Regions from separate parts of the Paraburkholderia sp. MM5384-R2 genome, predicted to be linked through region 1. Evidence: predicted binding sites of a transcription regulator. Region 1 holds the regulator's gene; each other region holds the start of a gene.
What was found. Region 1 encodes FNR, which switches genes on or off when oxygen is low (the NO sensors DNR and NnrR bind a similar motif). Its sites were predicted from a motif close to TTGATNNNNATCAA; they were not measured.
Positions count from the first base shown of each region.

Region 2: HDG37_RS00350 (potassium channel family protein) is a predicted target of FNR. The motif match lies at 5,059-5,072, and genes of this name have one in related genera.
Region 3: cyoA (ubiquinol oxidase subunit II) is a predicted target of FNR. The motif match lies at 4,161-4,174, and genes of this name have one in related genera.
Region 4: HDG37_RS36455 (hemerythrin domain-containing protein) is a predicted target of FNR. The motif match lies at 4,027-4,040, and genes of this name have one in related genera.

Region 1 covers NZ_JACHDI010000001.1:190,214-197,280, reverse strand. Annotated here, with positions in the region: gene HDG37_RS00945 (universal stress protein) at 1-547, shown strand, start outside; partial or broken gene HDG37_RS00940 (universal stress protein) at 588-746, shown strand; gene HDG37_RS00935 (universal stress protein) at 743-1,570, shown strand; gene HDG37_RS00930 (PAS domain S-box protein) at 1,803-3,176, shown strand; gene HDG37_RS00925 (response regulator transcription factor) at 3,173-3,820, shown strand; gene HDG37_RS00920 (response regulator transcription factor) at 4,010-4,441, shown strand; gene fnr (fumarate/nitrate reduction transcriptional regulator Fnr) at 4,434-5,216, shown strand; partial or broken gene HDG37_RS00910 (nitroreductase family protein) at 5,249-5,551, shown strand; gene HDG37_RS00905 (DUF1488 domain-containing protein) at 5,601-5,876, opposite strand; partial or broken gene HDG37_RS00900 (nitroreductase family protein) at 6,153-6,716, shown strand; gene HDG37_RS00895 (c-type cytochrome) at 6,836-7,067, shown strand, end outside.
Region 2 covers NZ_JACHDI010000001.1:73,647-80,713, reverse strand. Annotated here, with positions in the region: gene HDG37_RS00380 (MFS transporter) at 1-57, opposite strand, end outside; gene HDG37_RS00375 (YbfB/YjiJ family MFS transporter) at 54-1,262, opposite strand; gene HDG37_RS00370 (LysR family transcriptional regulator) at 1,383-2,315, opposite strand; gene HDG37_RS00365 (cytochrome b) at 2,538-3,251, shown strand; partial or broken gene HDG37_RS00360 (Hsp20/alpha crystallin family protein) at 3,431-3,594, opposite strand; gene HDG37_RS00355 (DUF1488 domain-containing protein) at 3,643-3,918, opposite strand; gene HDG37_RS00350 (potassium channel family protein) at 4,092-4,946, opposite strand; gene chrA (chromate efflux transporter) at 5,103-6,344, opposite strand; gene HDG37_RS00340 (hypothetical protein) at 6,526-6,837, opposite strand; gene HDG37_RS00335 (transposase domain-containing protein) at 6,881-7,009, opposite strand.
Region 3 covers NZ_JACHDI010000022.1:86,476-93,542, forward strand. Annotated here, with positions in the region: gene nifT (putative nitrogen fixation protein NifT) at 1-41, shown strand, start outside; gene HDG37_RS28800 (hypothetical protein) at 43-321, shown strand; gene HDG37_RS28805 (DegT/DnrJ/EryC1/StrS aminotransferase family protein) at 308-1,471, shown strand; gene HDG37_RS28810 (SIR2 family protein) at 1,628-2,206, shown strand; gene HDG37_RS39610 (NAD(P)-binding protein) at 2,094-2,333, shown strand; gene HDG37_RS28815 (zinc ribbon domain-containing protein) at 2,381-2,617, opposite strand; gene HDG37_RS28820 (OmpW family protein) at 2,700-3,374, opposite strand; gene HDG37_RS40460 (radical SAM protein) at 3,882-4,109, shown strand; gene cyoA (ubiquinol oxidase subunit II) at 4,277-5,173, shown strand; gene cyoB (cytochrome o ubiquinol oxidase subunit I) at 5,177-7,067, shown strand, end outside.
Region 4 covers NZ_JACHDI010000045.1:9,903-16,969, reverse strand. Annotated here, with positions in the region: gene HDG37_RS36475 (nitrate reductase subunit alpha) at 1-770, opposite strand, end outside; gene HDG37_RS36470 (NarK family nitrate/nitrite MFS transporter) at 787-2,196, opposite strand; gene HDG37_RS36465 (hypothetical protein) at 2,193-2,378, opposite strand; gene HDG37_RS36460 (hemerythrin domain-containing protein) at 3,332-3,904, shown strand; gene HDG37_RS36455 (hemerythrin domain-containing protein) at 4,172-4,756, shown strand; gene HDG37_RS36450 (hypothetical protein) at 4,957-5,265, opposite strand; gene HDG37_RS36445 (Rrf2 family transcriptional regulator) at 5,435-5,905, opposite strand; partial or broken gene hemN (oxygen-independent coproporphyrinogen III oxidase) at 6,113-7,067, shown strand, end outside.

The sequences.
Region 1 (7,067 bases):
TCTCGCGGTGCCGCACCGGGGACGCTGCGCGGATCTGATCATCGCCGGCCAGGACGATCCGGATGATCCGGAGTCGTACGTCGGCAACTATTTCCCTGAAAACCTGGTCATGTCCGCGGGCCGGCCGGTGCTGCTGGTGCCGAACGCCAGCAGCGTCACATCCCCCGGCGGCCATGTGATGGTCGGCTGGGACGGCAGCCGTGAAGCCACCCGTGCCGTGCATGACGCACTGCCGTTCATGCGCACAGCGCGGCTCACCACGATCGTCGCGGTCAACGGCGCTCGCAGGGACACGGGCTCCCGTATTCCGGGCGCCGACATCGCAGCGGTGATCGCGCGGCACGGCATCAAAGTCGAAGTCAAGGACGTCGAAGCCGGTCCGGCCGCCTCGGTTGGCGACACCCTGTTATCGGAAGCAGCCGGGCTCGGTGCGGACCTCCTCGTGATGGGAGCCTACGGCCATGCCCGCTGGCAGGAACTGGTGATGGGCGGCGCAACCCGCACGGTGCTGCGGTCGATGACCGTGCCGGTGCTGATGTCGCACTGACAATCGCATGCGCTTTGCAGGCGCGGCCCTAAGCCGCCTCCATGGGCGCCGAGGTTTCCGGCGGATGGTGCTCGGCAGCGTCGCCGAACGCTTTCTGCGCATCGCGCAGTGCCCTGTGCTTCTGATCTCCGCGCACTGCATGAACCCGGCTACAGGCGAACAATCGCCAACGGCCGAAGCTGCCAAGGAGCAATCATGAACTGCAAAACCCTGCTCGTGCATCTGGACGACAGTCCGTATAGCGCCGCGCGCACCGAATTCGCGCTCGACCTGGCCCGCCGGTACGAAGCGCATCTGATCGGCTTGTACGTGGTGTGCCAGGAACTCGCGCGACCGATCTTTTTGGATGGAGAAGGCGCCTGGGTGGCTGCGCAGGAAGCGCAACGCGACGCCAATCTGAAGGACGCCCAGGCACGCTTCCTGGCGGCCGGCGAGCGCGCCGGCCTGAGCGTTGAATGGCGCGCGCCAGCCGGTGATGCGGTCGAAACAGCGGCTTTGCACGCTCGCCACGCGGACCTTCTGATTCTCGGTCAGTCCGATCCGAAGGAGCCTTCGTCCTATATCGCCCGCCATTTTGTGGAGGACGTGGTCATGAGTGCGGGCCGCCCGGCCATCGTACTGCCTTACGCCGGAGCCGTCCGGTCGTTCGGGCAAAACGTGTTGATTGCGTGGGACGGCAGCCGCGAAAGCGCGCGATCCGTGGCCGATGCACTGCCGGTGTTAAAGAAAGCGAAATTCGTCACCGTGATGACGGTGCAGCGCCATTCGCAGATCGGTGAACCGGCCGGCATCGACGTCGCCGCCTGGCTCGCGCGGCACGGCATCGAGGCGGGATTCGCCGGGACGCCCGGAGTGGACGGTGTATCGACCGGCGCGCTGCTGTTGAACATGCTTGCCGACCGTCATATCGATCTACTGGTGATGGGCGCGTACGGGCATGCGCGCGTTCAGGAAAGGTTGCTCGGCGGCGTCACGCGAACCATGCTGCAGTCGATGACCGTGCCGGTGCTGATGTCGCACTGATTCGAAACGGATTCTGCGGTTTCAAACCCGAAATACGCGTGATGCGGATCAAGCGCCGGGCGTCTGGCTCCGACCACCCTCTTTCAGACACTGCGCTTCGCGTCATCAACCGCAGCTACTGGCATGATCCGTGCGGATCGCGCAAAATAAACAGCGCAGCATGGTCTGTCGCCCGTCGCAAAGGCTGCCGTCGGCCGGCGTCGTGAGTTATCCGTTATCCATCGAGGCGCGCATGCCCCTTCGCGATAAAACGCCCTTCGCGCCCGGGCCGTCCTCACGGTCGCGAGTCGCGACCTATGTACGACACCCTGTGTTGGTCGGCGCGCTGGCCTTCGTGGTCGGGCTCACACTGGCGCTCGGCATCTGGCGCTGGCTGGCGCAATGGTCGCTGCGCGAAGCCCCGCTCCGGGACAACAGCTTGCTGACGGCATGCATCGCCGCTGCCTGTCTGTTCGCCGCCGTGGCCTTTCTGCTTGCCCGCGCACGCGGCGTCTCGACCTTGACCAGCGAGGCGCGAAGCCAGTCGAGCGTCAACGAGGCACGCATGATGGCGATCATCCGCTCGTCGATGGAAGCCATCATCACCGTCGATGAACGACAGAAGATTGTCATCTTCAACCCGATGGCCGAACAGGTATTCGGCTTCAGCGCGGCGGACGCGCTCGGCGCTTCGCTGTCGCGCTTCATTCCGGAACGTTTTCGCGCGGCGCACGAGCGGCATGTCGACCAGTTCGGCGTCACGGGCGTGTCCGACCGCCAGATGGGCAAACAGCAGCGCGTGCTATTCGGGCTGCGCAGCAACGGCGAAGAATTTCCGATCGAAGCGTCGATTTCCCAGGTGGCCGACGGTGACAGCAAGCTGTACACCGTCATGCTGCGCGACATCACGGAACGGGTCAAAGCGGAGAACGCGCAGCGCAAATCGCGCGAGGAATTGCGCGAACTGTCGGCCAATCTGCAGATGGTTCGCGAGGACGAAAAAACCCGTATTGCCCGCGAATTGCACGACGACCTCGGCCAGCAGTTGACCGCACTGAAAATGGACCTTTCATCGGTCGAACAGGCGCTCGAAGCCACCGCCGAGTCCGGGATTCTGCGACAACTCAGCGACATGCGACGGCTGATCGACGCGACGGTCGCGTCGGTGCGCCGGATCGCGGCCGACCTGCGCCCGGTCATGCTCGACGATCTCGGCCTGATCCCGGCCATCGAATGGCTCGCCAACGACTTTACGAACCGCTACGGCATCGAGGTGAAACGTGACATCGAAGTCGGCGACACACCCTTTACGCCGGCAGGCGCAACCACACTATTCCGCATCGTGCAGGAGGCGCTCACCAACGTCGCCCGCCACGCGCAGGCCACGGTCGTCATGCTGACGGTGCGCCGCGAAGAGGACGCCTGCATTGTGCGAGTGGCGGACAACGGTCATGGCGCGGGCCGTTCGGACGCGCGCGCCGAAAAATCGTTCGGGCTGCTCGGGATCCGCGAACGTGCGCATATGCTAGGCGGCACCGTCGAAATACATACGTCCAGCGGCAAGGGCTTTTCACTGTCCGTCACGTTCCCGGCCGCGGCCGTGCAACAGCAGGAGACGCTAACATGATTCGCGTGCTGATAGCCGACGATCACGCGCTCGTGCGCGATGGCCTGCGACATATTTTGCAAAACACAAACGGCTTCGAAGTGGTCGGAGAAGCCAGCGACGGCGTCGGTACGATTGCTCTGGTTCGCTCGCACCCGGCCGATGTGCTGGTGCTGGATCTGTCGATGCCGGGGCGCAACGGTGTCGAGCTGATCAAGCAGATCAAGGACGAGATGCCGGCGCTGCGCATCCTCGTACTCACCATGCATGCGGAGCAGCAGTACGCCGTGCGTGCGTTCAAAGCCGGCGCATCGGGCTATCTCACCAAGGAGAGCGCGAGCGCGGAACTGGTCTCGGCGGTGAGCAAAGTCGCCTCCGGCGGCGTCTATGTCAGTCTCGCGATGGCCGAACGCTTCGCGCAAAGCCTCAACGAGTCCGCCGACACACTGCCCCACCAGCGCCTGTCGGATCGCGAATTCGACGTATTCCGGCGCATCGCCGCAGGACAAACCCTCACGGAAATCGCCACCGAATTATGTGTCAGCAGCAAGACGGTAAGCACCTATAAAACCCGCATTCTCGAGAAAATGCAGATGCCGCACGAAGCCGCGCTGGTGCGCTACGCGCTGCGCCACAAGCTGCTCGGGGAAGACGACGAAATCTAGCGCCGTCACGGCGCCGCTGCCACCGGGTCCGCTCCGCCGTTACCCCCGTCACAGCCGTGGCTCCTCGCGCGGCTGCTTCGCCGTCACAGAGTGTATGTAGGAAATTCCCTACAACACTTCGCGCTCGCCTACCCGAAGCTCGTTCCCCGCTGATTTTATTTTGAGACGACGCGGCCGATACTTCGAGCCATGAACTCAAGCCCGTCACACCCAGCCGTACGCGTGTTCCTCGTGGACGACGCGATTTCGATCAGGAAACGCATCGCCGCGCGTTTCGGTGCGATCGAAGGCGTCGAGATCGTCGGTGAAGCGGAGGAACCCGGTGCGGCACTGGACGGCATCGGCGCGACGGCAGCCGATGTCGTGGTGATGGATTTACATCTGAGCGACGGCAGCGGCATCGACCTGCTGCGCTACCTCGCGCGGAGCATGTCCACCGTGATCACGATCGTGCTCACGAATCATTCGGGCACGTGGTTCAGGCAGGCGTGCGTCGCCAACGGCGCGCAGTACTTCTTCGACAAGACCAGTGAATTCGATCTTGCATGCAACACCATCGAGCGAATTGCCCACGAGCATTGCGCGCGCGGTCTCTACCATCTCGGAGCCCATCATGTCTGACGTTGCCGAATATTCCCAGACCCGGACCATCGCGCAGATTCCGCTGCACGCGCTGAAAGATCCCGGATTCGCACCGGCCCGGCCGAAGCACGGCGGCGCCAACTGCCCGAGTTGCGCGATGCGTGCTTCCTGCTTGCCGGAAGGTCTGACAGCGACGGAGACCGAACGGGTCGACGCGCTGATCTGCCCTTCGCGCACGATCAAAAATGGCGAATCCCTGTTTCGCGCAGGCGATTCGTTCCAGAGCATCTACGCAGTTCGCGCGGGCTCGTTCAAGACTGTCGTGATGCATCGCGACGGCCGTGAACAGGTCACCGGGTTTCATCTAGCGGGCGATGTGCTGGGTCTCGACGGCATCGGTTCAGGCAAGCATAGCTGCGATGGGCTCGCCATCGAGGACAGCAAGGTCTGCATCATCCCGTTCCATTTGCTCGAAGCCATGTGCCGCGACGTCAAGGCATTGCAGCAGCATGTGCACAGGCTGATGGGCGGCGAGATCGTGCGCGAGGCGACGCTGATGATGCTGCTCGGCACGATGTCCGCGGACCAGCGGGTCGCGACGTTCCTGCTGAACCTGTCGGGCAAGCTCAAGTCGCGCGGTTATTCGCAGGCGGAATTTCATCTGCGCATGACGCGGGAAGAGATCGGCAGCTACCTCGGGATGAAACTCGAAACCGTCAGCCGCATGCTATCGAAGTTTCAGAAGGACGGCCTGCTCGACACCCACGGCAAGCAGATCAGGATTCTCGACAGAGAAGCTCTCGCCCGCGTCTAGCCGCGCGCGCTCGCCGCCGTTTGATCGGAGTCAAGCCCGCCGCAGCGCATCAGACGCTCGTCGCCGGCTCGCCATTGCTGCTGTGCATCGGCACCGGCACGGACGACGCGGCCGCATGGCTCGCGGCCGGGCAGGCGCTCGAACGGGTGCTGCTCACCGCCGCCTCCGAAGGCATGACGGCTTCCTACCTGAATCAACCGATCGAAGTGGCTTCGCTGCGCGAGCGCCTGCGCGCCGCGCTCAATCTGGACGCCGTCCCGCAACTGCTGATCCGGGTTGGCCGCGGCGGCGCCGTGCCGCATTCGCCGCGGCGCCCACTTGCCGACGTGGTGTCTCGTAGCGCGGCGCAGTCAAAGCGCCGATCAGCGGCCCGGCCGCGCGGCTTCAATCGCGGAAGCGGAAGTAGCCGCTGTGCATCATGACCGGCTTCGCGCCCACTTCTTTCAGCAAATTTCGCGCGGCGGCCTCGATAGGCTGCCGGTGTGTATCGAACGCTTCGATCAGATCGTCTTCGCGCAACGACGGCGCGCCGAAGTGGTCTTCCAGCGCCTCCGCGGTAATGGCGCACTGCACGCGCTCACCGTCGACCTCCGCCGGAAAGGCGACGACGAGATCGCGCGCGCAGTACTCGGGACGTTCCTGCGGGAAATGGATATGCATGGCCGGTACCTGTGAGAGTGAAAGTACGTGGCTTGAACAAAGCCGACGGAAGCGGCGCGGATAACCAGAGTGCGGCCACGCTCGGCGCTCCGATGTGTTCAGAATAGACCCGCTTGAAACGTCGCCAATTTTTTGGTGGCGATCCCGGCTGACTCGGATCGAACGAGTGACATCACCTGACGGCAGGCCTCGAACAGTCCCACGTTCGCGAAAGCCGGTTGATTTGAGTCAATCATTAAATGCCGCGGTGGTAGACGATGACGGTGTGCCGTTTGCAGTTCCGGCTTGCACGAGGACGACGTGTTCATGAAACATCTAACGCGCCGCTTCGCTGCCGACTTGCTGGACGACACGATACTCAGCAATTTGCTGTGGGCGGCCAACGGCATCAATCGCGGGCCGGACGGCGGGCGAACCGCGCCCTCGGTGCTGGCCCTGCATGAAATCGACATCTATGCGGTGCTCGCGCGCGGACTGTATCGCTACGATCCACGCCGACATCGCCTCGACCTGGCCGTCGCAAGCGATCTGCGCGGGCTGACGGGCTGCCAGGACTTCGTGGGCGATGCGCCGCTCGATCTGGTGTACGTCGCCGATCTTGCACGCATGCACGACATCACACCGTCGCAGCGCGAACCTTTTGCGTCGGCGAGCGCCGGCGCGATCGTGCAGAACGTCTATCTCTTCTGCGCGGCCGCAGGACTCGCTGTCGCGGCGCGCGGCTGGCTCAACCGCAGCGCGCTGAGTGTCGAAATGCGCCTGCCGCGCGACAGCGTTCCGGTGCTCGCTCAAACGGTGGGCCACTTTGATTTATCCGCTGGCGCCGGCGACGCCCGATGACTCACGCAAACGGTCGATGGAGCGCGGGCAAACGTCGGCTTGACGTGAGTCAATTGCAACCGCGTCGTCGAACGTAGACTGAGCCTGCAACCTTTCGTGGAGTGTGTCTCGTGAAAGCCATGTTTCCGCCGTACCTGGCCGCGCATGTAGTCGGGCTCCTGCTGACAGCAAGCGGCGCGGCGTTCGCGCAGTCCGAGCCGACCGCCCTCGTCGATCAACAGCATTGCATGTTCTGCCATACCCGCGACGCGCCGTTTCTCGCCCCTTCGTTCCAGCAGATCGCGGAACGTTATCGCAACGAGCCGAATGCGCAGGTGATGCTCGAACACAAACTGCGGGTCGGCGGCAAGG
Region 2 (7,067 bases), 120 kb from region 1:
GCGCTGCAGGTGCGTCGGCACGAGCGCCGCCGGTGAAGAGGAAACCGTGGCATTCATTTCACGCTCCGTGCGGAAAACAGATCGACGGCGAGTGCGAGCAGAAGCGCCACCGCGCCAATCGCGTAGAGCACCAGATAATTGCCGCCGCTTGAAGAGAACACGAACGAAAGACCGTAGGCCGCCAGCGCCTGCATCACGGCGAAGCTCGTCGTTGCGCGGCTCCATGCGCCCTTGACGGCGGACGGATGGTGCGCGAGCAACTCGTTCACGCGGCCGAGCGCCAGCGGCACGATACCCGGCGTGAATGCGCCCACGACAAAGGCGGAGACCATCAGCCCCGCCGACCCGAACAAGCCCGCGGCGGGAATCGCGACCGCAACGGCCTGCACCAGATACGCGACGCGCAGCGCGCGGCCGAAACCCGCGCGATCGGCGAGATGCCCCGCCGCGAGCGGCCCGACGATCGCGCCGAGGCCGTACAGCACCCAGAATTCGGCGCCCGCATCGACGCCGCGGCCAAGCCCGCGCGCGACGAAATCGACGAGGAACAGCATGTGCGGCACGAGCCCCACCGCGTTCAGACCATACTCGGCATAGAGCGCGCGCAGGCCGGCACGAGGATAGGCCGGCGCTGTTTCGAAGCGCGAACGTGCAGCGGCGTGCGCGGGTGCGGTGTGCTCGGGCCAGCCGTTCCACGCGACGGCGGTCAGCGCGAGCGAAACGGCCGCGAGCCCGAGCCAGGTCCACGTGAGCCCCTGACGCAACAGAATCGGCACGATCGTGCCCGAGGCCGCGATGCCGAGCCCGATCCCCGTGAAGATGCCACCGCTCGCGAAGCCCCGGCGCGCCGCCGGCACGTGCGCGAGGATCGTGGGTGCGGCGAGCACCATCAACGCGCCGCCCGAGAGCCCCGAGGCCAGGCGCCAGATGAAAAACCACAGGAACGACACGGGCACCGCGCAGGCCACGAAGGCGATGGTCGCGAGCAGCATCATCGCGCGCAGCACGGTGGCGGGTTTCGCCACGCGTACCATCGCGCCCGCCAGCAGTGCGCCGGCCAGATAGCCGCCGAGGTTCGCCGCGCCGAGATAGGCCGCGGTCGAGGCGGGAAACCAGTGCGCGCCGATGATAGCCGGCAAAAGCGGCGTATAGGCAAAGCGCGCGAGACCGATGCCGATCAGGCTCGCGCTGGCCCCGGCGAGCGTGCCCCGCCAGACGTTGTAGCCGGCCGGAGCGGCCGGATTCGAGATGGCTTGCTGCATGACGACTCCCATGGACCGGTGCTGTTAAGCACCCGATGAATATGGGAGCCAGTCTAGAACGACTCGCATCTCGGGAGAATCACCGCACTGCGTAAGTCATTCTTCCGCGCGGCGATCGAATCAGCGTCGATCGGCGTCGGTGATTTGCTGAGCCCGCTCGAAATACTCGCGCAGCAGCGGCGTGGCGAAATCGACGAAACCGCGCACCTTCGGCACCGCAAGGCGCCCGTGCGGCGTCACCAGGTTGACGGGTAACGGCGCATGCTCGCTGTCGCGCAGCACGATTTTCAGCGCGCCGGCCTTGACCTGCTCGGCCACGTGATAGGAGAAAAGCCGCGTGACGCCATGCCCGGCCACGGCCGAAGACAGCGCAGCGCGAATCGTGTTGACGATGAAGCGCGGCGTGAACCGGACGACCTGCGGCAGCGCCGTTAGACGGGCCGCCGGAAAGCTCCACGAATCGAGCCCGAAATGCGTCATCGAGATGATCGGATGGCTGGCCAGATCGGCGGGGACATCGATGGCCGGGTGCGTGGCGAGATAGTCGGGCGAAGCGACCACCACCCGCCTCACCTCGCCCACCGGAATGGCGACGAGCGTGGAGTCCTGTAGATGAGCGATGCGCAACGCCACGTCGATGCCCTCGTCGACGAGGCTCACGGGCCGGTCGAGCAGGTGCAGGCGGATCGACGCTTGGGGATGGCGATCGAGAAACGAATCGACAATCGGGCGCAGCACCTCCTCGCCCACCGCCACCGCCGCCGTCACGCCTAGCAGTCCGCGCGGCGCGGAGCGCTCGTCGGCTGCGAGCAGGTCCGCCTCCTCCAGATCCGCGAGGATGCGCCGGCACGCCAGCGCATAGCGCTCGCCCGCCTCGCTGAGCCGGATCGTGCGCGTGGTGCGGTGTAGCAGCGGCGTGCCCGTGTGCGTCTCCAGAAACGCGATGGCCCGGCTCACAGCCGCGGGCGAGCGGCCCAGCCGACGGCCTGCGCCCGCCAGACTGCCCTCGTCGAGCGTGGCGACGAATACCTTCATGGCGTCGATACGGTCCATTGCGTGTTTGAGCTTGAGATTGGGCCTAGGTGGCGCCGCAGTCTTTTAGGGCGGTGAGTTCCGGCACGATCTTAGCGGAATACGAGAAGCGACAGCGTGGCATGCACGGCTGCACAATCGTAAGACTGAATGTGGCGCTAGTGCGGCGCTTGGCATACCCTGAAGAAGTTGTTCAGCAGGTCCTGGTACGCTCCGCTGCCGCTAGCGGGCTGGGTACGTCAAATGTCGCGAGCACCGCGAGCTTGCTGCGCCCGTGGTGATGGCACTCCGCGTGCAAGCTCAGCCAGCGTTTTTTGTGGCGTCTCAGCCTCAACCTTTCCATCCCGTTCGCTCGACCCGATGACCAACCTCAAACATTCATCCGCGACCGCGACGGCGACGCGAATCGCAGCCGGCGATGACCGCACGCAATACGACTCTTTCTCGATCCTGTTGCATTGGATCACGGTGATTCTGGTGTTGGCCCAATTTGGACTCGCCCAAACCTGGGGGTTTGCGCCTAAACCCGCGCGGCACCTGATGATCGTTTCCCACATGTCGTTTGGAATATTGCTTTCGGCCGTGTTGATCGTGCGCATTGGGTGGCGTCTGATACCCGGACATCAAACTCCCGTGTCTGCCGCGGGATGGGTCGAGCGGGCCGCGAAAGGCGTCCACTATGTTCTGTACGCGCTGCTGGTCGGCGAAGCGGTACTGGGTTTCGTACTGCGATGGTCCGGCGACGAATCGATGAGCTTTTTCGGGCTGCTGATGCCCTCTCCGTTCGCGCCGACCAGTAAGGCGACGCATCACGCCATTGGTGAGGCTCATGATTTCGTCGGCTGGGCCATCATCGTCATCGCGGCGGGACATGCCGCCGCCGCGCTGTTTCATCACTATGTGCTGCGCGACGACGTGCTCAAGCGCATGCTGCCGGGCAAAGCGGGCGACGCGTAAGCCGCTCACTTGCCCGCCCGGCGCTCGACCGATAACGAAACAATCGGCTTGCTCGCGCTGAAGCACACCCATTCGGGTGCGAAGGTGCGCGAGCGCTTTCCGGCAGACTGGCGCGCGCTTCAGCCGGACCTTCGCCGCAACAAAAAGGCGCGCCCGTGACAGCGCGCCATCCTCGCGTGTCAGTCGATGGTCAGCCGCTTGCGATCGCCCGACGCCTTTTTCGGCAAGCTGAGCGACAGCACGCCATCCCTGTACTCGGCTTCGCGTTCGCCTCGTCGACCTCGCCGCCGAGCGCGAACGAGCGGCTGAAGGTGCCGGCGTAGCGCTCGCGGCGGATCACCCGCCGCGACGACGAGTCGTCGATCCACGTCAAGCGTGCCCGCCCGACCCGTCACGCGCAAAACCTGAAAAACCCGCTATGCAGCAGCACGGGCCTGGCGCCGAGCTCGTCGAGCAGACGCCGGGCGGCCTGTTCGATCTGGGAACGGTGCGCGAGGAACGCCTGGAGCAGATCGTCTTCCCGCAGCGAGCGCGCGCCGAAATGGTCTTCGAACGCCTCGACCGTGATCGCGCACTGCACGGGCCGATCGTCGACGAGCGCCGGAAACGCCAGCACCAGATCGCGGGCGCAGTATTCGGGCATGCAGGATGGAAAGGAAATGTGCATGGTGACGCCCCCCACGGGCATGAAGTGCCGCATCGGCGGATGCGAGGTAGCGGACCCGCCGCGACGTCTCCAGCTTAATCACGCAATCCACGGCGGATTTGACGTGCGTCAAGGCGGGGTTCCGCGCGGTCCGCGCTGGCCCCGTTTGCCGCGGCCCTGTCAGCGCGAACGGGTCATTCGCCCGTGCGCGTCACGGAACCCGCAGCGGCGTCGCCGCGTCGCGCGGCGGCGTCGAGCGTTTGCCGCAACGCCTTCAGCTCAGCGTGCAGGCGCACGATTTCATCGTTCAGATGCTTGATATCCCGATGCATCTCGCGTCGCAACGCCCTCTCTTCCTTGCCGATGAATGCCGCGGCGATGCTCGCGAAGACCAGCGACAACATGCCGTAGCCGAGCAGCACGACAAATGCCGCGAACACACGCGAGGCGGGCGTCGTCGGCGCGATGTCGCCATAGCCCACGGTCGCGCTGCTTTCGAACGCAAGCCACAGCCCTTCGGAGTACGAGTGCACGTGTGGATCGAGCCAGTAAAATCCGGCGCCGGCCATCGCGAGCACGAGCGCGCCGGCGAGCAGCAGCCACATCAATCGGTTCGGCGTGACGAATTCGCGCAGCGACAGCACGATGCGCAACGCGACGACACCCATGAACGACAGCCGCAGCAGCCATTCGACGGGCTGCCACGGCGGCGTTCCGAAACCGGTGCTGAGCGCCGCGCCCAACGCGATGAGCAGGTCGAGCCAGTTGTTCGCGAGCAGCGTCTTCGGCCGTCTGCTCAGATGGGCCAGCCAGGTGAACGACAACGCGAAGCCGGCGAACATGCCGACGTATAGTGTCCGCGACAGGCTCAGCGCCAGCGGGGTGGGCACCGTCAGTTCGACGTAGAACGCGGGGATCGCGCAAAAGCTCAGCGCGCACAGCCCCCAGCGCAGGTGGCGCCATGCCCGCACGGCGCGCGGACCGTCGTGCGCGCTGGCACCGCCCAATCCGTAGCCGCCGAGGCCGTGGTCGATCATGTGGTCCGTCATCGCGCGAATGGCTTCCGGCCTGTCGGGTTTCGCGCGATACCGTCGTGGTGCCGCAAACGCACCGAGGCCGCGCGATCATCGTTGCAGGCTAACCGACCCGCGGCTGTCAGCCTTGATGCAGATCAGTGCTGGTGCAAGGCGTGCGCGATCAGCCTGTCAGAGCGGGTGCAGCACCGTTTGCGCGACGCCGGCCGCCACACACAGCACGACGACCGCAAGCGGGGGCACCTTCCAGCGCAGCAACAGCAAAAAGCCGATGCACGCCACGGCGAAATCCGTCGCCGACAGGACCGCGCTCGTCCACACCGGCGAATAAAGCGCGGCGGCCAAAAGGCCGACCACCGCGGCATTGACGCCGGCAAGCGCCGCCGCCATCGCCGCACGCGCGCGCAGCGCCTGCCACCACGGCAATGCGGCGAGAACGAGCAGCAGACCCGGCAGAAAGATGCCCACTGTCGCCAGCAGTGCGCCGCTCCAGTGTCTGGGTGGCAGCGCCATCATCCAGCCGAGAAACGCCGCGAACGTGAACAGCGGTCCGGGTACGGCCTGGGCCGCGCCATAGCCGGCCAGGAAGTCGTTGGGCGCGACCCATCCGGTCGCGACGGTTGCCCGCTGCAACAACGGCAGCACCACGTGGCCACCTCCGAACACGAGCGCGCCGGAGCGATAGAACGCATCGAATACGCGGATGCCCTGCGAGGTCCCGCTTGCCGCCCATAGCGGCAACACGAACAGCAATGCGCAAAAGACCATTAGCGCGACGATGCCTGCCGTGCGCGACACCTGAAAATCGCCGGCCCGCTGAGGAATGGCGCGTGGCGCTAGCACCGCCGTGGTCCGGCACAGCGCGACACCGAGCACGGCGCCGGCGCCGATCACGATCAGTTGGGCGTAGACGGTGCCAGGCACACTGAGCAATCCGAGCGATGCGAGCGCGATCGCCGCGCGGCGGCGATCCGGACACAGACGCCGCGCCATGTCCCAGACAGCCTGCGCGACGACGGCCACCGCGACGAGCTTCAGGCCGTGAATCACGCCCGTGCCGAGCGCGCCGCCCAGATCCGGCGCGATCGCGGCAAAGGCCAGCATCACGAGTACCGACGGCAGCGTGAAGCCGCACCAGGCCGCTAGCCCCCCACCCCACCCGGCCCGCAGCAGCCCGATCGAAAACCCCGCCTGGCTGCTCGCGGGTCCCGGCAGAAATTGGCACAGGCCGATCAGGTCGGTGAAGGCTTCATCGTCGAGCCAGCGGCGCCGCTCGACGAACTCGCGCCGGAAGTAGCCGATGTGAGCGATCGGACCGCCGAAACTGGTCAGCCCGAGTTTCAGAAAGACGATGAAAACCTCGATCACGCGCGTGAGCCGTGAGCGGCGCGGCGACGACAAATCAGTATCCATGGATGTGCGGGTTCGAGCGCTGCCGATTTCGAGAGCCGGGCTTCGTGTTTGACGACGCCCAGTATAGAGGCCTACGGCGCGACCATGCGCCGCACCCGCGATTGATCCGTATGCGATCCATCATTGGCGTCTCTCAGAGGGCATTCATTTGAGAAGCGCCGTGCTCGAACGACAGAGGATTCTAATCGTGCTTGTGTTTGCTAAACGAGTAAGGATGAACCAGCACAAGGTTCCCGGCTGACGGTAAGATCGCGACCGGAGTTGTTCGGCGTTTTACTTCATCGAGATCGGCGTCTGTCTGAACGACCGGCACGCGACGCCCACCCCATACTTGCGCGCAAACTGGCCGGGGGTCGTCAGGATGCGGTGTGTCCCAAGCGATCTCCAGGGATTCGCCGGACGGGAATTCGAGAATGAGTGAATCCGCAGCAAGAGGCAGCAACTGACCTGACGCATCCTGGATATACGCTTTGATCTGTTTCGGTTCGGTCATATTTTCCTCCGGTAGGTGTGGTGACGATAAAGATCAGCGATGCTCATCGGGCTTCTTCCATGGGTAGCAACGCGTCGTAGTCGTCGACGCTTTTCGCCGAAGGCAGACGCTGAAATAGCCAGGTGAGATAGCGATAGGGATCGATGCCGTTGACCTTGCAGGTCTCGACCAACGAATAGAGATTGGCGCTCGCATCAAGGTGCAGACCTCTTCGTGCTCGCGTTGAAGCG
Region 3 (7,067 bases), on a different contig from region 1:
TCACGGTCGAAGCGCGGCGTATTGCGGGCGTGGAGGAGTGAGATGAGCCTGAACGCCGAGCAATTGGACTTCGCGGCGGACCTGCTCCGCACGGCACCGACGCTACGCGACGCCGCCGCGCAATGGCACGAACGTTATCCCGAGGTGCGCACAATGCATGTCAGCGCAACGGCGATGCGCGACGAGACAGCAGCGCTCCGGTTCGGTGTGCGCAGTATCTATTTCGCGATATCGGCCGGGTATTACAGGACCATCACGCGGCGGCCTGAAGAGGCCGATGCGTTGATCCTGACTGAGGACAAGGCGCATGGAAATCGATGAGATCGCGTTGAGCGAACCGGCTTGCGCGGCGCGCGAGATCGATCTCGTCAACGCGGTGCTGCAATCCTCGCGTTGGAGCGACGGGCCGATGCTTGATTCGTTCGAGCGCGCGTTTGCGGGCTGGGTTGGCCGGGAGCATGCGGTCGCGGTCGCGAGCGGCACGCTCGCCACCTGGATTGCGTTGCGCGCGACTGGGATCGGCCCGGGAGACGAGGTGGTCTGCGCGTCGCACACGTGGCATCAGGTGGCGCAGGCGATCACGCTGGCGGGAGCCGTGCCGGTGTTCGCCGACATCGACTACTGGAGCGGTTGTCTGAGCGCCGAAAAAGCCGCGCAGAAGATCGGCCCTCGCACGCGCGCGATCCTCGCCGGCAATACCAACGGCCACCCGGCCGCGTGGGCGCTGCTGCGCGAACTGGCCGACGCGCAGCGCTTGCGGCTGATCGAAGACAGTACTGAGGCGTTGGGCTCGCGCTACCGGGGCCGCAACGTCGGCTGTTTCGGCGACGTATCAGTGTTCGACTTCTCCAGCCCGTCCGCGCTGTGCACAGGAGCGGGCGGCATGCTCGTCACCGACGATGACGAACTCGTCCATGAACTGCGCTATCTGCGCGAGCGGCGCGTCACGGACCGCGCGTCCGTCTCGGTCGGCTCGCGGGTGCCGCTGCAGGCGGGCATCAGTGATCTGACCGCCGCGCTCGGTCTCGCGCAACTGGCCGAACTCGACACGCGCCTCGCGCAGCGAAAGCAGGTCGAGACCTGGTATCACGAAGAGATGCAAAGCTTCGAAGGGATCAAGCCGGCCTACGTGGCCGAGGACGTCGAAGAAGTGCACTGGATGCTCTATGTTGTGCATTTGGGCAAGCGTTTTACGCAGAGCGCGCGCGCCCAGATGATCGACGACATGAAATCTTGCGGCATTGAGACGGTGGCCTACAGCCATCCGCTGCATCAGCAGTTCCACTACATGAACTCGGGCGATGCGATCGGCCGCAAGAGCGGCCTGTTGCCCGACACCGAGCGCATCGGCGATCGCGCGCTGGCGCTGCCGCTGCACACGCTGCTCGACACCGACCAGGTCAGGTACATCGTCAAGACGCTGAAAGACACCGCGACCAACGTGGGCGCCGGCGCTGCCATTTATCTGTGAGGCGCACTGCATAACCGTTTCAGTCCAGACCATCGCCGAACGCCTGCGGGCGGCGTCATTCCGCACCTGGGACCGGCGCTGCTCGCGCTGTGCCCCGACACGGCCGTCCCTGCCACGCCGCTCGCGCTCGCCGAAATCATCACGGCCAAGGTCAGCGTGCTGCACAAGATCCGCACCCGGCTGACCCAGGCGGCGCAGTTCATCGAAAACTTCAAGCATCGCAAGTCGCTGGTGAGCGTCATGAATGAGGCCTTCGCCATGACGCCGACGCCGTCGGCACTGCATTGCGCGCTGGCGCAGGCGCGGCCGCAGGGCGGCTGGGCGCAGTTGCAGGGGCTGTCGCAGGCCGAGCATTTCGGCCATTGGTTCGCGGCCTATAGCGCAGACGGCGCGTTGCTGGATGACGTGCCGGCCTCGGGCGCGCTGCTCTACAAGCCGATTGGCGGCCATGCGCCGGCCTCTAACTACTTGGTCTCTGACAGCGACTTCGTCGAAGTCATGACTGAGATCGATATCCAGACGCCCATTCCGCCTGCCGTGCAGGCGTGGCGCAGCGGTCGCAGTTTTTTGTTTCTGGGCTTTGAGCGACGAGATGACCGCGGTCGAATCGCTGGTGGTCGAAGTGGCCATCGTCGGCGCGGGTCTACGCGGCCTCGCGCTGGCGCGCGTACTGCATGCGCAGGACGTTTCCGTCGTGGTCATCGAAGGGCGCGAGCGCGAGGGCGGCCGTGCTGACGCAATGTTGCGAAGCCACGCGTCGATATACGGTCAGATGCCCTTCGCGTGTTCCAGCAGGCTGTCGGCGGTGGCCCGATCCAGCGTGCCGGCCATGAAGACGGTGAGACTGAGTGCCATCTCGTAGGCGCCCTCGAGGTTCATCTACATCGACAGCGCGATTCCCCGTTGGGCTCAGCGCAGCAGCTTGCGGCGCTCGGCCGGCGAATAGTTGCTGAGGTGCCCTTCGCGCGCCGCCTGACGCCGCGCGCGGGAGATGATCGCGCGGCTCTTGCCGGGCGAGGCCGGCGCGCTGACCTGCTTGTCCAGCGCGGTGCCGCCGCATTGCGGGCAGACGGGCGTGTGGCCGGCGCGCACCAGCGTTTCGAATGCGTGGCCGCAGGCCGCGCAGCGGTAGTCGTACAGAGGCATAGTGACCAGATCTCCGTTTCAGGTGGATGGGGCGCAGCGGATCGCCCGTTGGTGCGAGCTGTGGTCTGTCATTGCGCGCTCGCTAGAACTTCATCCCGACGCCTATTCCCAGTACCAGTGGGTCGATGTCCAGTCGGCCCAACGAACTATCGCCGACCGAGGCGTCCGTGTGCATCCAGATCTTCTTGATATCCGCGTTGAGAAAGACGGTCTTCGTGATCTGCACGTCGACGCCAGCCTGCACCGCCGGACCGAAGCTGCTGCGTGACACCTGGATGCCTTCGGAGCCCGCGCTCAGGCCGTCGTTGTAGAAGTACGTGTAGTTGACCCCCGCGCCGACATACGGTCGGATCATGCCAGCATGGTTGAAGTGATATTGCAGCAGCAGCGTCGGTGGCAGCACGTTCACGCCACCGAGATCGCCGAGGCTGGACGTCACGTGGTGCCGCGAGGTGGCGAGAATCAGCTCGATGCCGATCGCGTCGCGGATCATATAGGTCAGGTCCAACTCCGGCACGAGTGCGTTATTGACACCCACGCCGAGCGACGACAACGTGCCGCTGGTGTGCACTTCGGGCTCGATCGAGATGGCACGCAGACGCACGAGCACGTCACCGGCGTGGATCCCATCCGCCGTCACCTCGCCTGCCATCGTGCTTCCGTTCGCGCTGACGTCATCCGCGTATGCCAGCACTTCGAACAAACCGGTAGCGCACAGGCTTGCCACGATCATGACGGCCTTGATCATGTGCTTCATCGCTTTCCCCTTGTTGATGTATGCGGGGAATTGTCGCCGCGCAAATCAGGGCTGCCCTTGCGCAGGGTCAACCGGTCCCGATCCCGAAGTCAGGATGCGACACCGGGTCACGCGGAGGAATGTCGAGATAGCGGGAGCCTTGAGGCCGGACTATTGGCCTTCAACCGCATTGACTCGTACCCAAGATGTTTCTCGCACCCGGAGACACCGATTTCGCAGCCATTGCCGGACTGGCTGCAGCCGCCGAACGGCACGCAGATCATTCTGCTACTTCTGCGCATGCAACAAGGTCATTACGCACGACCATGGCTGCAGCGCCAGATATCTGAGCTACCTCGTTCGTGAGATGGATCTGGCCGCGTCACATCTCGGACCTGACCGGCGAACCGTGCAGCTGCATCTGGGAGGTGGAACGCCGACCTTCTTCCCTGTTGCCGAACTCGAAGAGCTTTCCAGCAACTGCAGAACCGCTTCGCGTTCTCGATCGACGCAGAACTTGCCATCGAAATTGATCCGCGAACCGTCAGCACCAAAACGCTTTCACCACTCGCGCGCCTCGGCTTCAACCGAGCGAGCTTCGACGTACAGGACTTTGCTACCGACGTTCAGCAAGCTGTCAATCGCATCCAGCCACTCGATGTGGTGGAACGCGCACTCAGCGGCGCACGCGATGCGGGATTTCTCTCAATCAACGTCGACCTGATCTACGGTTTGCCGCAGCAGACTGTCGCCTGATTTAGCCCGCGCACTGCGTCAGTGCACCGCACCCCGCCGCTTTGTTCGTCCTTGATCGACATCAATCACAAAGCTGGCCGGTTGTCGGACCATGACGCTGCGAGTGTGATGCCGCATGCGTCAAGCCAGCTTCAGGTCGAAAGTGCCACAACCCGGACTTAACCACTATGACAGACAGAAAAGCCTTAAGGAAACGGTCGATAGCCATCGTCACGACATTGAGCGCCTGTCTATCGGGATGTGATCTGACTGTGCTTGATCCAAAAGGGAGCGTCGGCGCGGCCGAGAAGTCGCTGATCGCCACCGCCACGTGGGCGATGCTGATCGTCGCGATCCCGGTGATCCTGCTGACGCTGTTCTTCGCGTGGCGCTACCGTGCGTCGAACCGTCACGCGGTCTATGCACCCAAATGGGCGCACTCGACGGCGATCGAGATCGTCGTCTGGACGATCCCCGCCCTGATCATCCTGTACCTCGGTATCCTGACCTGGCGCACCACACATGAGCTCGACCCGTACCGGCCGCTGCAGTCGAGCGTGAAGCCGATCGACGTCGAGGTGGTCGCGCTCGACTGGAAGTGGCTCTTCATCTACCCGGACCTCGGCATTGCGTCGGTGAACCAGCTCGCCGTGCCAGTCGATACGCCGGTAAATTTCCGGATCACGTCCGATTCGGTGATGAACTCATTCTTCATCCCGCAACTCGGTACCCAGGTGTATGCAATGGTCGGCATGCAGACCCGTCTGCACCTGATCGCGGATGCACCGGGAAATTTCGAAGGCATGTCCGCCAACTTCAGCGGCAAGGGATTCGCCGACATGAAGTTCCGTACGCTCGCGACGAGCGCCACCGACTTCGACGCATGGGTGCGGAAGGTCAAGGCTTCGCCGGACCGCCTGAGCATGGACGAATACGCCGAAGTCGCGAAGCCGAGCGAGAAGCAGTCGGTACGCTACTTCTCATCGATCGACCAGTACCTGTTCCGCAACATCGTTGCCCGATACAACAACGGCAACGTCACGGCCTTCCGCGACGCCGCCTGTCGCACGCAGACCACGGAGTAAGCCATGTTTGGAAAACTCACGCCCGGCGCGATTCCGTTCGATCAGCCGGTCATCATGGGCGCGGCCGCGTTCATGGCGCTCATCGTGCTGGCGGTCATCGTCACGCTCACGAAGCTCGGCCGCTGGAAGTGGCTCTGGACCGAGTGGCTGACAAGCGTCGATCACAAGAAGATCGGCATCATGTACATCATCGTCGCGGTGCTGATGCTCGTGCGCGGTTTTGTCGACGCCGTAATGATGCGGCTTCAGCTCGCGATCGCGTTTCACGGCCCCGGTTACCTGCCGCCGCACCACTACGACCAGATATTCACCGCGCACGGTGTCATCATGATCTTCTTCATGGCGATGGCGCTGATGGTCGGCCTCTTCAATCTTGTCGTGCCGCTGCAGATCGGCGCGCGCGACGTCGCCTTCCCGTTCCTGAATTCGCTGAGCTTCTGGATGACGGCGATCAGCGCGATCCTGATCAATCTGTCGCTCGTGATCGGCGAGTTCGCGCAGGTCGGCTGGCTCGCGTATCCACCGCTGTCGGAGCTGCAGTTCAGTCCGGGCGTCGGGGTCGACTACTACATCTGGAGTCTGCAGCTCTCCGGCGTCGGTACGCTGATTACCGCGATCAACTTCTTCGTGACGATCGTCAAGCTGCGCGCGCCCGGCATGACGCTGATGAAGATGCCGGTGTTCACGTGGACCGCGCTGTGCTCGAACGTGCTGATCATGGCAACGTTCCCGATCCTAACCGTGACGCTCGCACTGCTCGGCCTCGACCGCTACGCAGGCATGCACTTTTTCACAAACGAGCTCGGCGGCAACGCGATGCTGTACCTGAACCTGATCTGGGCGTGGGGCCACCCGGAGGTGTACATCCTCGTGCTGCCCGCGTTCGGCATCTACTCGGAAGTGATCGCGACCTTCGCGAAGAAACCGCTGTTTGGCTACAGAACGATGGTCTACGCGTCGTGCGCGATCACGGTGCTCGCATTCCTCGTGTGGGCGCACCACTTCTTCACGATGGGTTCCGGCGCGGACGTCAACGCGTTCTTCGGCATTATGACGATGGTCATCGCGATCCCCACGGGCGTGAAAATCTTCAACTGGCTGTTCACGATGTACCGCGGTCGCATCGAGTTCACCGCACCCGTGCTGTGGACGATCGGCTTCATGGTCACGTTCACGATCGGCGGCATGACGGGCGTGATGATGGCGATCCCGGGCGTGGACTTCGTGTTGCACAACAGCCTGTTCCTGATCGCGCACTTTCACAACGCGATCATAGGCGGCGTCGTGTTCGGCTATCTCGCAGGCTTCCATTACTGGTTCCCGAAGGCGTTCGGCTTCAAGCTTAACGAGAAGCTCGGCAAGCGGGCGTTCTGGTGCTGGTTCGTCGGCTTCTACGTATCGTTCGTGCCGCTCTACGTGCTCGGCTTCATGGGCATGACCCGGCGCCTGAATCACTACGACAACCCGACCTGGCATCCCTGGCTGTTCGTCGCCGCATGCGGCGTGGTGCTGATCGCACTCGGTGTCGTGCACCAGATCGCCCAGGTCGTCGTGAGCGTGATCCATCGCAACGAGCCGGAATACGGCGACCTGACGGGCGACCCGTGGAACGGCCGCACGCTCGAATGGGCCACCTCGTCACCGCCCGCTGTCTACAACTTCGCGCGCATACCGGTCGTCCACCAGCTCGACGCGTTCGCGCACATGAAGGAAAGCGGCGCAGCAAATGCCGCACTGGCGCATTACGAGGACATCCACCTACCGTCGAATACCGCGGACGGGTTCCTGATCGGCGCATTCAGCCTCGTGCTCGGCTTCGCCGGCGTCTGGCACATCACGTGGCTCGCCGTGCTGGCCTTCGTCGCGATCGTCGCCGCGCTGATCGCGCGTAGCT
Region 4 (7,067 bases), on a different contig from region 1:
ACATTGCTACCCCAGGCGATGATGTAGGAGGAGTTGTACCAGTCCGCCGATTCCGGCACGTCGGTCTGTTCGCCCCAGACTTGCGGGCTGGCCGGCGGCAGATCGCAATACCAGTCGTAGAAACTCATGCAGACGCCGCCGATCAGGCTCAGGTAGCGGCTCCCTGCCGCGTAGCTGACCATGCTCATCGCCGGAATCGGCGAAAAGCCGATGATGCGGTCGGGGCCGTGCGCCTTGATCGTATAGACATTGGCTGCGGCGACGATCCGGTTCACTTCTTCCCAACTGCTGCGCACGAAGCCGCCCATGCCGCGCACCTTCTGGTAGTCGCGCCGCGCTTCGGGGTTTTCGACGATCGAGGTCCACGCGGAGACGGGATCGCCATGCGCCTGCAACGCTGCGCGCCAGCGTTCGAGCAGGCGTGCGCGCACCATCGGGTATTTCACGCGGTTCGCGCTGTAGAGGTACCACGAGTATGAGGCGCCGCGCGCGCAGCCGCGCGGTTCATGATTGGGCATGTCCCAGCGGGTGCGCGGATAATCGGTCTGCTGCGTTTCCCACGTGACGATGCCGCCCTTGACGTAGATCTTCCACGAACAGGAGCCCGTGCAGTTCACGCCGTGCGTGCTGCGCACGATCTTGTCGTGAGCCCAGCGATTCCGGTAGGTGTCTTCCCACGTGCGGTCTTCGCCGGTGGTGACGCCGTGACCGTCCGCAAACTGCTCTTTCGGGAGCGCGAAGTGGGTCAGTCGGTCAAGAAAATGGCTCATGGAACGGGCTCCGGTTTCAGCAGGGCATCGGTGCGTTGCGGCGGGCATAGTGCCACCACGTCACGACGATGCACACGAGATAGAACGAAATGAACACGTACAGCGCCGCTTGAGGGCCGCCGGTGAGGGAAATCGAGCTTCCATAGCTCTTCGGAATGAAGAAGCCGCCATAGGCCGCCATGGCCGCGGAGAACCCCAGCGTGGCCGCGGCCTCGGTGTTGCCTTCCCTGGTTGCGCGCTGCACGGCTTCATGATCGGCCGGGTCGACTTCGCGCAGCTTCGAGGTGAGAAAGATCACCGGGATCATGCGGAACGTCGAGCCGTTGCCAATGCCCGTGGTCAGGAACAGCACGAGAAAGCTGGCGAAGAAACCCGCGAAGCTGCCCGCCGAGGAACCGCTGGGCAGGAAGATCAGCACGCCGCCCACGGCGCATGCCATCACGACGAAGTTCCACAGCGTCACGCGTGCGCCGCCCAGCTTGTCGGCGAGCCACCCGCCGAAGGGCCGCACCGCGGCGCCGACGAGCGGTCCCAACCAGGCGTAGGCGAGCGGATTGACACCGGGGAACTGGCTCTTGATCAGCAGCGGGAAGCCTGCGGCGTAGCCGATGAACGATCCGAAGGTGCCGAGGTACAGCACGCACATCACCCAGTTGTGCTTGCGCCGGAAGATCACCGCCTGTTCGGCGAACGACGCCTTCGCTTCCGCGAGATCGTTCATGCCGAACCATGCGGCGAGCGATGCCAGGGCAATCCACGGCACCCAGACGAAGGCGGCATTCTGCGTCCACACGAGCGTGGTCTGTCCGGCCTTGACGACGCTTTGCGGGTCGCCGGCAAAGACGCCGAAGATGCCGGCGGTGACGACGAGCGGGCTCAGGAACTGCACGACCGAAACTCCCAGGTTGCCGAGTCCGGCGTTGACGCCGAGTGCCGACCCCTTGCGTTCCTTCGGGAAGAAGAAGCTGATGTTGGCCATGCTCGAACTGAAGTTACCGCCGCCGAGGCCGCACAGCAACGCAAGCGCCAGCATCGTCGGATAGGTCGTGGTGTTGTCCTGCACGGCGAAACCGATACCGATCGCCGGGATCAACAGCGAAGCCGTGGAGATTGCCGTCCAGCGGCGGCCGCCGACAAGCGGCACCATGAACGAATAGAAGATGCGCAGCGTCGCGCCGCTCAGGGCCGGCGCCGCCGCGAGCCAGAACAGCTGGTTCGTCGAGTAGCGGAAGCCGAGCGTCGGCAGATTCACCGCGACGACGCTCCAGACCTGCCAGATTGCGAACGCGAGGAACAACGCAGGGACCGAGATCCACAGGTTGAGCCTGGCGATTGCCTCGCCTTCACGTTCCCAGAACGCCTTGTCTTCGGGGGACCAGATCGCGAGTGTGCGACCTGGCCGCGATGCTATCGGCCGGGAGTTCATTGCAATTCTCCTGTCGGATGATCGATCCTCCGGTCCGGGTTGGATCGGAGCCGTTTCACGCGCTGCCGCAGGTCTACCAGGACGCCGGTCATCCAGACCAGCAGGACGATGCAGAACGTGAGCAGGGCGACATCGAGCAGTGGCAAGCTCTGGTCGAAAACAGGTTGCGGCAGGTGGTTCATGATGTGGCGCTGTTGGAGTCTCGGTGGATAGGATTGTGTGCGGCTGGCGTCCGCATGAATATCCGTCGAGTGGGTGTAACGCGTGAGGCATTGGAACTATGGCGTCCCGTCGAGCCGTAGTTCTAAAGAACTACCTGGATTTTTAATCATCAGCGATTTGAGCTAAATCAACCTGAGCGGCAACGATCCGGTGTTGGCGTGATCAGCATTGGCGGCGAACGCAATTCCCGGCTTTTCAGTCAGACTCTGGGAAGTGGTGGAAACACTTGCGATGCCGGTTGTCGGGATTGCCCATTACCTTGCGACGCGCACACCCATTGCCTTGCGCTAAAGGCAGGCCGCCCGGCCGTGCTCGTTCGCCGCGCGTGCCCGGCGCCGATGACCGGCAGCCGTGTCTTCGTCGTATCGAGACGCAACATTGGACCATCCGGCTGGCTCACGTGCGCCCCGGACGCAGGCGCAGTTCGAGTTGTGTGTGTCTAAGCGTATGGCTGTCCCATACGCACGTCCCAATCGACAATTATCGACAACCGGGCACCGGTAGTCGCTCGGAAATCGCGGCCGGTCATTCGACCGCAAAATTCGAATCTGCAATTGGGATCGCGTTCAAAAATGCGAAGGACGGGTGCTCGCCCAGCATTTGAGTTGCTGAAGCAGACGCTAGCTCCACCGGTGCCGTATGGGTGTCACTGCACTGCAGTGACGGTGACTTGCGACGCAGCGGCGAATTCAGGATTTACGTCGCAGCCAAACGAACGCATTCCCGATTGCCATTCACCTTCCCGCGCCCGATACCGCTGCGAATCCCGCTTGATCCCGATCAACTATATAAGGCCTGCATGCGCCATTCTTGTCAGAAGCGTGAGCCAGAGCGTCACTGTCTTCTCGTCGCCAGATAACGAGGCTACAACTCGATGGCTTGCGCATGTCCATAGACGGCAGAGGAGGTTGACATGTCTGCGTGGGGGCGGGGAGGTGCTGTAGAAGTCATTCTGAGAGAACATGAACAGTTGGCGTCCGTGAACCGGGCGATGCAGGAGTTCGTCAACCAGTTGGGCGCGAAGGGAGAAACGCGAGCCCTCATCGTATTGCGGGCCATGCTCTATTACATCCGCGAATACCCGCAACAGGTTCACCATCCGAAAGAAGATCATTTCCTTTTTGCGAGATTGCGCGCGCGAACGCATGAACTTGACCACGTCATCGATAAACTCGAGTCGCAACATGTTCAAGGTAACGTCCAGGTTCAGGAGCTGGAGAATGCACTGACCCGCTATGAACTGGTTGGTGATGCCGCATGCGCGTCGTTGAAACATCTGGTGAATGAGTACGTTGAGTTCTCCTCCAACCACAGACGACTGGAAGAGGACCTGATCTTGCCCGGTGCTCTGCGCTTCCTGACTAACGAAGACTGGGATGAGGTCAATGCTGCGTTCGGTGCAAATCGCGACCCGTTTGACGGCGTCAAACTTGAGGAGGACCTTGACAGGCTGTTCACCTTGATCGTCAATACCATCCCGCGGTAAGCCTTGACGCCAGCGTAAGCGGTCTACGTGAACGTCCCGTTTGAACAGACTCCTGATCGTACTGGCAGAGGCTCTCGCGGGCCTGCCAGTCCAGCACAATCTCCGCGGACCGTGCGGTTGTTTTGACCTGCGTCAGTTCTTCCCTGGCTGGAACCAGTAGCATTTGATTACACCGGTTCCCGCTGGACGTTATCGGGCACGGCGAACGGGTAAGGCCCTGTCTTTAGCACCGTATCGAGTACCTGACCTATTTCCGTGGAGCACGCGATGGCCGACCCACTTACCGAATGGCACTCCGACCACATCAATTTCGCCCGGCTACTCGACATTCTGGACGAACAGGTAGCAGCTTTCCACGAGGGCGGGAGCCCGAATTACGCTCTGATGGGCGATGTCCTCTATTACATGCGGAACTTTACTGATCGCGTTCATCATCCGCGTGAAGATGTGGCATACGCGCGACTTGCTGAACGGGATCCCGGGACCCGATTGGTGGTAAACCGCCTTCTGCAGGAACATCGCGTAATTGCCGTGGCGGGTGAAGAACTCCTGAATCGCATCAATGAAGCCGCGGGCGACGTTGTGATGCCGCGCGCCGATCTGGAGGCGGCCATGGCAACGTATCTTGTGTACTATCGTCATCACCTTTCCTCTGAGGAACGGGACGTCATGCACCTCGCTGCCCGGACGCTGACAGAACACGACTGGGCTGCGGTAGATGCGACCGTACCGGCCACCGCGGATCCGCTTTTCGGAGTCAACGTACTGACGCGTTTCGAGACGCTTCGCAAGCAGATCACTCTTGACGCGAAGGCGTCCAGCGACCAGGGGCAGCAAACGGACACGCCTTGACTGATACCCACGCGCATCAGCGACGCAACCGCTTCTGGCCATAAACTGCGCAATGCCGGCACGGAAGATTCTTTTGTCCGCGCTGCGGCAGAGCTGTCGAACCGCACGAGCGGTGGTGTCAGTGGAGATCCGGAGTGGCTTGCCGCCGACGAGTGCGCACCCGAAATTGCGGTGAATTTATCAACGGTTGACACTGCGTCTCAGTTTGCACGAGCCGCACCGGTGCGCAGTGCCAAAGCATCGAATGGATTGTGAATAATGTCGCGCGAATTCATCGGGGAAAGTGCAGGCAGCCACAGCGCTTTCCCGACGGTTCCGGACACGGCGTCGCCAGGCAGGAACGGCCGGAGCCCCGATCGCACGCCGCGCAGCGCCGCAGGACCGGCCGATGCACGGCCGCCATGCCACCTTCCGCACACCGAGCCGTCCCGGTCGCGCACCGGAGTGAAGCTCATATCGACGTAGAGCTTGCGCCCGTCTTGTGGATCTCGTGCATGAGTGTGACGCAATCGTGCAGCCGCGTGGCGCCGCTCGTCATGGCAGCCTCGAAGTCGCGTCAATGGACTTCGCGCAGATGCCGGGGGATGATCAGGTTGCGGTTGGCGCCCTGCGCCTCGGCGGCACTGAAGCCGAACAGTTGCGTGCTGATTCAAGGTGAAGGTGCGTCAGGCGTCACGCTTACTCGCGTGCGCGCCGCACAAGCGGCTGAATTTCCGGAGCGCTGGCAAGCAGACGCGTCAACGTGTTGCGTTTGGCCGCAATGTCCGCCAGCGTGTATTTGTCGAGCACTTCCATGTACGCCCGCAACGCTTGCCCCAGCACGCCGCGCAGCCCGCATGCCGCAGTGATCACGCATTTGTTGCCCTCGGTATCGAAGCACTCGACCATGCGGAAATCGGGCTCTGTTGCGCGCACGACGTCGCCCACTGTGATCCGGTTTGCGGGCCGGCCCAGCCGCAGGCCGCCCGAGCGACCCCTCGTCGTGTTCAGGTAGCCGGCGCGCCCCAGTTGATGAACGATCTTCACCAGATGGCCACGCGCGATGGCAAGCGTGTCGGAGATTTCCTGGATCGTGACGAGTTCGTCGTCGCGCACAGCAACGTAGATCAGTACGCGCAGGCTGTAGTCCGTAAAGTCTGTGAGTCTCATGGCGCACCTTTTAAGATATATCAATACTATATCTTTTTTTGGGCTTGCGTCGCGCCAGCCCGTGGGAATCCTCCGACAGTCGACTATCGCGGTGTTGCAGTCAGCTGCATTGACACAGGTCAATCGCTTCTGGACTCCGCGCACGACAATCAGGTAGGCGCGATCGCCGCGCCCCATGCACGAAATGTTCTAAGATCGAGGAATCATATGCAACGCGAAGCAGACAATGGACGGGAGACGCCGGCTCATACGAAGGAGGCGGGCGTCTCCGTTCTTCACGGCATCGAGATTCCAGAAGACCTGGTTCGTCGCTTCGACCGCTCCGGGCCGCGTTACACCTCGTACCCCACGGCCGACCGGTTCGGCGCCGGCTTCGACGAGCAGTCGTACACGCGCTACCTTGTCGGGCGCGCCGCTGCGAAGCAGAATCCGCCGCTTTCGGTCTACGTTCATCTGCCGTTTTGCGAGTCGCTCTGTTATTTCTGCGCGTGCAATAAGATCATTACGCGCGACCACGGCCGAAGCGCGACGTATCTCGACTACCTCGCGCGCGAAATGGATCTTGTCACGCCGCATCTCGGGCCGGACCGGCGCACCGTGCAGCTGCATCTGGGCGGCGGCACGCCGACATTCTTCAGTTCCGCCAAGCTTGGGCAGCTTGTCGAGAAGCTGCGGAGCCACTTCGATTTCGCGCCCGATGCGGAGCTCGGCATCGAAATCGATCCGCGAACGGTGAACGGCACGACGCTTGCGAGACTCGCGAGTCTCGGCTTCAACCGGACGAGCTTCGGCGTGCAGGACTTCGCGCCCGAGGTTCAGCAAGCCGTCAATCGCATCCAGCCGCAGGACATGGTGGAGCGCGCACTCGGAAGCGCGCGCAACGCGGGATTCGAATCCGTGAACATCGATCTGATTTACGGCCTGCCGCGGCAGACAGTGGCCAGCTTCGATCGCACGCTGAACGAAGTGATTCGCCTCGCGCCGGACCGCATCGCGCTCTACAACTACGCGCACCTGCCTGGACGCTTCAAGGCCCAACGGCTGATCGATGCGCGCGAATTACCTTCGGCCGAGGAGCGCCTGCACATCTTCATGCTCTCGGCGCAACGCTTCCTCGACGCGGGCTACGTCTACATTGGCCTCGATCACTTCGCGAAGCCCG